Regions from separate parts of the Isoptericola haloaureus genome, predicted to be linked through region 2. Evidence: predicted binding sites of a transcription regulator. Region 2 holds the regulator's gene; the other holds the start of a gene.
The links. The regulator HrcA, encoded in region 2, represses chaperone genes, less so after heat shock. The targets are predictions, from matches to a motif close to TTNGCACTCGNNNNNNNCGAGTGCNAA.
Positions count from the first base shown of each region.

Region 1: the regulator HrcA is predicted to act here: its motif matches at 1,452-1,478, upstream of V5O49_RS05080 (Hsp20/alpha crystallin family protein).

Region 1 is NZ_JBAGLP010000110.1:258,566-261,963, reverse strand. Features, by position in the region: gene V5O49_RS05085 (hypothetical protein) at 1-1,418, shown strand, start outside; gene V5O49_RS05080 (Hsp20/alpha crystallin family protein) at 1,572-1,997, shown strand; gene V5O49_RS05075 (glycerate kinase) at 2,079-3,272, opposite strand; gene V5O49_RS05070 (MarR family winged helix-turn-helix transcriptional regulator) at 3,295-3,398, opposite strand, start outside.
Region 2 is NZ_JBAGLP010000120.1:142,246-145,643, reverse strand. Features, by position in the region: gene V5O49_RS16055 (ATP-binding protein) at 1-385, opposite strand, end outside; gene hrcA (heat-inducible transcriptional repressor HrcA) at 567-1,607, shown strand; gene dnaJ (molecular chaperone DnaJ) at 1,657-2,778, shown strand; gene V5O49_RS16040 (16S rRNA (uracil(1498)-N(3))-methyltransferase) at 2,874-3,398, shown strand, end outside.

The DNA of each region.
Region 1 (3,398 bases), on a different contig from region 2:
CCGCCGACGGCACGACGGCGCAGGTCGCCCAGGAGCTGACGCTGCCGATCGTGCCGATCGACCGCCTCCTGGCCCCGGGGATGCGCGTCCACGGCGTGCTGGACGTCGACACGCGCCGCCTGGACGTCCGGGACATGCTGCCCGACGCCCTCGAGCAGACGTCCCGGGTGCTGTCGGGCTACCCGGCCGGAGCGGTCGTGCCGGCCCAGGTGCACCGCGTGGACGCCGACGAGGTCACGGTCGCCCTCGCCCCGGCGGTCACCGTGCGCGTGCGGCGCGAGCACGCGAGCCGGGGCGACGACGACCTGCGCGACCTGTTCACCGTGGGCGAGGTGGTCGCGGCCCGGATGCAGGCCGCCCGCCCGGTCCCGGGCCCCGAGGGCGGCCACCGCCACCCGTCCCTGCGGCTCGACGACGTGGACGACGCCGGCGGCGTGCGGCCCGCGATCAACCTGCTCGACGGCGGCCCGCCCTGGCTCCCGGCTCCCGCCGTCGTCCCGGACGACGAGCTCTCGGCCGACTCGGCGCCGTCGGGCCCGGCACCCACCCCGGCCCTGCTGGACCGGCACCGTCCGTCGTCCGCCCCCACGCCCGCCCCGCAGCGGCCGGCACCGGCCGAGAGGACGAGCCCGGGCCCCAAGCCGGGCCCCGGACCGCGCCGGGCGGTGCCGCCCCCGGGGCGCACCCCGGCCCCGGCGCCCGAGGCGTCGGAACCGCCGGACGCCGCGCCGGACCCGTCGACGGACCGCAAGACGCTGGTCAACCAGCTCGAGCTGTCCGTCCACGAGCAGCGCGCCCGGGCCGACCTCGCCGAACGGGAGGCGATCGAGCTGCGCGCCTCCGTCAAGGCCCTGGAGGTGGAGGTGGCCGGGCTGCGCGACCTCGCCCGCGAGCAGCGTGACCACCTGGACCGGCTCTACCGGGACGTCGAGCGGTACAAGGCCAGGATCCGGTCCGCGCGCAAGCAGCGTGGCGGCGACCCGGCACCGGCGCCGACCTCCGACCGACTGTTCACGGACCCGGTCGACCAGCTCCGCCACGACGTCTACGGCACGTGGGCCCAGGTGGTCGGCGCCACCGAGAAGGCCGACTACCCGCTGCCCGACTTCGCGGTCGGCCCGCAGTTCTGCGACTCGCTGGCCACGACCGGCCGCGGCCTCGAGGAGAAGGTGCACCGCGCGATCGTCATGGTGCTCGTCGGCCGGGCCCAGGACATCGCCGGCTACGAGCTGCACCGCCTGCGCCAGGGCGACGGCGGCGGCGACCCGTACCGGGTGCGCGAGTCGGACGGCGCCCAGGCCATGCGCCTGTCGCTGCAGGTCAGCGCACCGCAGGCGCGACGGCTGCACTACTGGGTGCTGCCCGGGGGCGGCGTCGAGCTGTCCCGCGTCGTGCTGCACGACGACGTCGAGCCGTGACCCGGCCGTTCACCGAGAGCGAACGCGGCAGATCTGGCACTCGTGGACCGAGAGTGCTAATTCTGGGGGTGTAGCCAGGTGACGCCGGACGGACCGGCGCACCCGTCGCGGGCCGAGGCCGCGGGCGCGGCCTCGTCGAGGAGGTGATGCGCGATGGCTACGTACTGGGACCCGTTCCAGGAGATGGACCGACTCTTCGGTTCGATCCCTCTCACCACGCGGAACGCCTCGGCGATGCCGATGGACCTGTTCCGCGAGGACGACCACTTCGTCCTGGCCGCCGACCTTCCCGGGATCGACCCCGGGAGCATCGACGTCTCGGTCGAGGACCGCACCCTGACCGTCCGGGCCGAGCGGACCGCACGCTCCGCCGAGGGTCAGTGGCTGCTGCGCGAGCGCCCGGCGGGCACCGTCGCACGGCAGATCACGCTCGGGCGCGGGCTGGCGCTCGACCACATCACGGCGGCCTACGCCGACGGCGTGCTCACGCTGACGATCCCCGTGGCCGAGGAGGCCAAGCCGCGCCGGATCGAGGTGGAGCACAGCTCGCACCCGCACACGATCGAGGCCGGCGGCTGATCGCCCGTCCGGGACCACGGCACGGCCGGTGCCGGAGCATGCTCCCCGGCACCGGCCGTGCCGCGCGCCGCCGCCGCGGCGTCAGCCCCGCCGGCGCCCCGCGAGCAGCAGGTTCGTCGCCGACGCCGCGACCTCCGCCAGACGCGTCGCCGTCCGGGGGATCAGCTCGTCGAGGCCGATCGGTCCCGGGGCGATGGAGAAGGCCGCGGTGATGCCGGCCGCACGGGTCTGCTCCGCCGGCAGCAGCACCTGCCCGGCCACGACGACCACGGGCGGCCGGGCCGGGGACGCGGCGGCCAGGCGCGCCACGCCGTCGGCCACCTTGCCGCGCACGGACTGCGAGTCGAACGAGCCCTCGCCGGTGAGGACGAGGGCGGCGTCCGCGAGCACGGCGGGCAGCCCGACCGCCTCGGCCACGAGCAGCGCCCCCGGCTCCAGCTCGGCGCCGAGGACGGCGGCGAGACCGGCCGGCACTCCCCCGGCGGCCCCGGCGCCGGGCAGCTCGTGCACACGGACGCTGGTCTCGCGCTCGAGCAGGTTGGCCCACCGGGTCAGCGCCTCGTCGAGGAACGCGACCTCTCCCGGACCGGCGCCCTTCTGCGGGGAGAAGACCGCGGCCGCCCCGAGCTCGCCGAGCAAGGGGTTGGTGACGTCCACGGCCAGGCGCCAGCGCACCTCGCGCGCTCGGGGGTGCAACCCCGACAGGTCGATCGAGGTGACGCGGGCCAACCCCTCGCCGCCGTCGGGGACCACCTGGCCGTCGGCGTCGAGCATCCGGGCGCCGAGCCCGGAGAGGATGCCCGCACCGCCGTCCGTCGAGGCCGATCCGCCGAGGCAGACGAGCACCTCGCTCACCCCGGCGTCCAGCACGGCCGCGGCGACGTCACCGGTCCCGCGCGTGCCCGCGTGCAGGGGCTGCAGCGGCTCGTCGCTCACGCCCGGCAGTCCGCTGGCCTCCGCCAGCTCGACGACCCCGGCACCGCCGTCGGGCGACACGGTCCAGCGGGCGGTGGTGGGGCGGCCGATGGCGTCGACGGTCTCGACGGTGTGCACCGCCGACTGCCAGGACGCGACGAGGGCGTCCAGCGTGCCCTCCCCGCCGTCGGCCATCGCGAGCGACGTGACGCGGGCGTCCGGTGCGGCCGCCAGAACACCCTCCCGCAGGGCGGCGGCGACCTCGGTCGCGTCCAGGCTGCCCTTGAACGAGTCGGGGACGAGGACGACGTGCGGCGGCTCGGCGGTCGGGGACGGGGCGGCGGTCGGCGTCGATGTCACGCGCCGAGGATATCGGCCCCGGTCAATCGTGCGGGGCCCAGTCCGGGATCTCGGCCTGGGCCGCACGCAGCTTGGTCAGCAGGCGCACGAGCTCGGCCTGCTCGTCGTCGTCGAGAGCACGGCCCA
Region 2 (3,398 bases):
CAAGGACCTCGGGCGCGCGCCCGCCGTCGACACCGGGCCGGACGGCGACGAGCCGCGGCAGGATCACGCCCAGGGCGTCGGCCGCGGGGCCGGCGGCGGCCAGCACCTCGTCGTCGCCCAGCGCGGCGACCAGGTCGCGCAGGACGCCGTCGAGCCCGGCGTACGGCACCGGTCCGGACCCGGACGCCGCGCACTGCCCGCGGGCCACGAGGACGTCGTCGCCGGCATGGTCGACCAGCTCGGTCACCAGGCGCGTCTTGCCGATGCCGGCTTCGCCGGCGAGCACGACGGTGCCGCCGGAGCCCTCGCGGGCGTCGGACAGCGCTGCCCGCAACGCGGCGAGCTCCGTGGTGCGACCGACCAGAGGGGTGCGACCCGGCGACATACCGTCATCGTGCCAGGCGACGATGCGGTCGGCGAGGACCGGGCCGTCGTGGGGTCGTCGCCGGCATGAGGTACCTCACCGACGGGGGGTGAGCGGCCGGACCGTCGGGGGAGACGCGTAAGATGGCACTCAGCCCTGGAGAGTGCTAACCCCCCGGGGCGCCGAGCGAGGGGAGGTCGAGATGAGCGAGGAACGTCGGCTCGCAGTACTGCGCGCCATCGTCGAGGACTACGTCACCACGCGTGAGCCCGTCGGGTCGCGCATGCTCACCGAACGCCACGGCCTCGGCGTGTCCCCGGCCACCATCCGCAACGACATGGCCGCGCTCGAGGACGCCGGGTACATCGCCCAGCCGCACACGTCCGCCGGGCGCGTGCCCACGGACGCCGGCTACCGGGTGTTCGTCGACCGGCTCGCCGAGGTACGACCCCTCAACGTGCCCCAGAAGCGGGCCATCGAGACCTTCCTGTCCGAGGCCGTGGACCTCGACGACGTCCTGACCCGGGCCGGGCGGCTCATCGCCCAGCTCACCGGCCAGGTCGCCGTCGTGCAGTACCCGTCGCTGCGGCGGTCCGGGCTGCGTCACCTCGAGCTCGTGCCCGTGGCGGAGTCCCGGATCCTGGTCGTGGTCATCACCGACACCGGCCGGGTCGAGCAGCGCTACTGCGAGCTGCCCGTGCGTCCCGACGGCTCCGACGCGGGCGACGACCTCGACGAGGCGACCCTCGGCGAGCTGCGGGCCCGGTTCAACGCGGCCGCCGCGGGCAAGCGGCTGGCCGACCTCCCCGCGGCCTTCGCGGGCCTGGTCGAGTCCGTGGGCCCCCACCTGAGCGGGGTGACCCAGGCCGTCGCGGACCTCGTCGTGGAGACCCTCGGCGAGGAGAACGAGGAGCGGATCGTGCTGGCGGGCACCGCCAACCTCGTCCGCTCCGAGGCCACGTTCGAGCAGGGGCTCAGCCCCGTGCTCGAGGCGCTCGAGGAGCAGGTGGTGCTGCTGGGGCTGCTGACCGAGATGGCCGGCGACGGCGTCGGGGTCCGCATCGGGCGGGAGAACCGCCTCGACGGTCTCACCGAGACCTCCGTCGTCGCCTCCGGATACGGTAGCGACGGCGACACCGTCGCCTCCCTCGGCTCCATCGGCCCGACCCGCATGGACTACCCGGGCACCATCGCCTCGGTCCGCGCCGTGGCACGCTACCTGTCGCGCGTCCTGCCGAACTGACCACCGGTATCCCTGACCAGACCTTCTCCACGTCATCGAAGAGAGACCTGTGACCGACTACTACGAGATCCTCGGCGTCGAGCGTGACGCCACCCCCGAGCAGATCAAGAAGGCGTACCGTCGCCTGGCCCGCGAGCTCCACCCCGACGTCGCGGGTGCCGAGGGCGAGGAGAAGTTCAAGGACGTCGCCCGTGCCTACGAGGTGCTGTCGAACCGCGACAAGCGCGAGCAGTACGACATGGGCGTCGACCCGAGCGCGCCCGGCGGCGGCGCCGGTGCCGGCTTCGGCCAGGGCTTCGGGTTCCAGGACATCTTCGAGACGTTCTTCGGCGGCGGCCAGGCGTCCGGCCCCGTGCCGCGCGCACGGCGCGGCCAGGACGCCCTGGTGCGCATGGACATCGACCTCACCGAGGCGACGTTCGGCGGCAAGCGCGAGCTGCAGGTCGACACGGCCGTGGTGTGCGGCACGTGCGGCGGCAACGGCTGCCGGCCCGGCACCGACGTGCGCACCTGCGAGGTCTGCCACGGCCAGGGCAACGTCCAGCGCGTGGCCCGGTCCTTCCTGGGCCAGGTCATGACCACCGCGCCCTGCGCGGCCTGCCAGGGCTTCGGCACCGTCATCCCCGAGCCGTGCGCCGAGTGCTCCGGCGAGGGCCGGGTGCGCTCGCGCCGGTCGCTGACGGTGAACGTGCCCGCCGGCGTCGACACCGGCACGCGCATCAAGCTGTCCTCCCAGGGCGAGGTCGGCCCGGGCGGCGGCCCGGCCGGCGACCTGTACGTCGAGATCCGCGAGAAGGCGCACGACACCTTCGTGCGTCGCGGCGACGACCTGCACTGCACCCTGCCGGTGCCGGTGACCGCGGCCGCCCTGGGCACCGTGCTGGAGCTGTCCACCCTCGACGGTCAGCAGGAGATCGACCTGCGCCCGGGCACGCAGCCGGGCGAGGTCGTCACGCTCAAGGGTCTCGGCGTCGGGCACCTGCACGCGAACGGCCGCGGCGACCTGAACGTCCACATCGACGTCCAGGTCCCGACCTCCCTCGACGAGGAGCAGACCGAGCTGCTGCGCAAGCTCGCCGAGCTGCGCGACGAGGAGCGTCCCGACCCGCGGCTCGCGGCCGCGCACCCCGGCGTCTTCTCGCGCCTGCGGGACAAGTTCGCCGGGCGCTGAGGAACCGTGAGCGCGAGGAGCTCCCGAAGAGGTACGCCGAGGCACGAGGTGTGCCGGAGCGAGGCACCGCAGGGCTCGCGCGAGGGGCGTGCGTCGTGAGCGCGCCCGTCTTCGTCGGCGCCGGCGTGGCGTCCGCGCCGGCGCCGGGGGCGACCTACGTCCTCGGCGGGGCGGAGGGCCGGCACGCCGGCGTCGTCCAGCGGCGCCGCCCGGGGGAGCGGCTCGACGTGGTCGACGGCGCGGGCACCCGTGTGCTCGGTGTGGTCGAGGCCGTCGACGGCGGCGAGGTCACCCTGCGCGTCGAGGACGTGCGGCACGAGCCCGCCCCTGCCGTGCGGCTCGCGCTGGTCCAGGCGCTGGCCAAGGGCGACCGCGACCACCAGGCCGTCGAGGCGGCCGTGGAGGTCGGGGTCGACGCCGTCGTGCCGTGGCAGGCCGACCGGTCCGTGGTCGTCTGGCGCGGCCCGCGGGCCGAGAAGGCGCGCGCCAAGTGGGCTGCGACCGTGCTCGCGGCGGTCAAGCAGTCCCGTCGGGCCTGGCTGCCCCCCGTGCACGAGCACGTGACCACCCGCGGGCTCGCCGACCGGGTGCGCGAGGTCGTCGCCGCGGGCGGTGCCGTC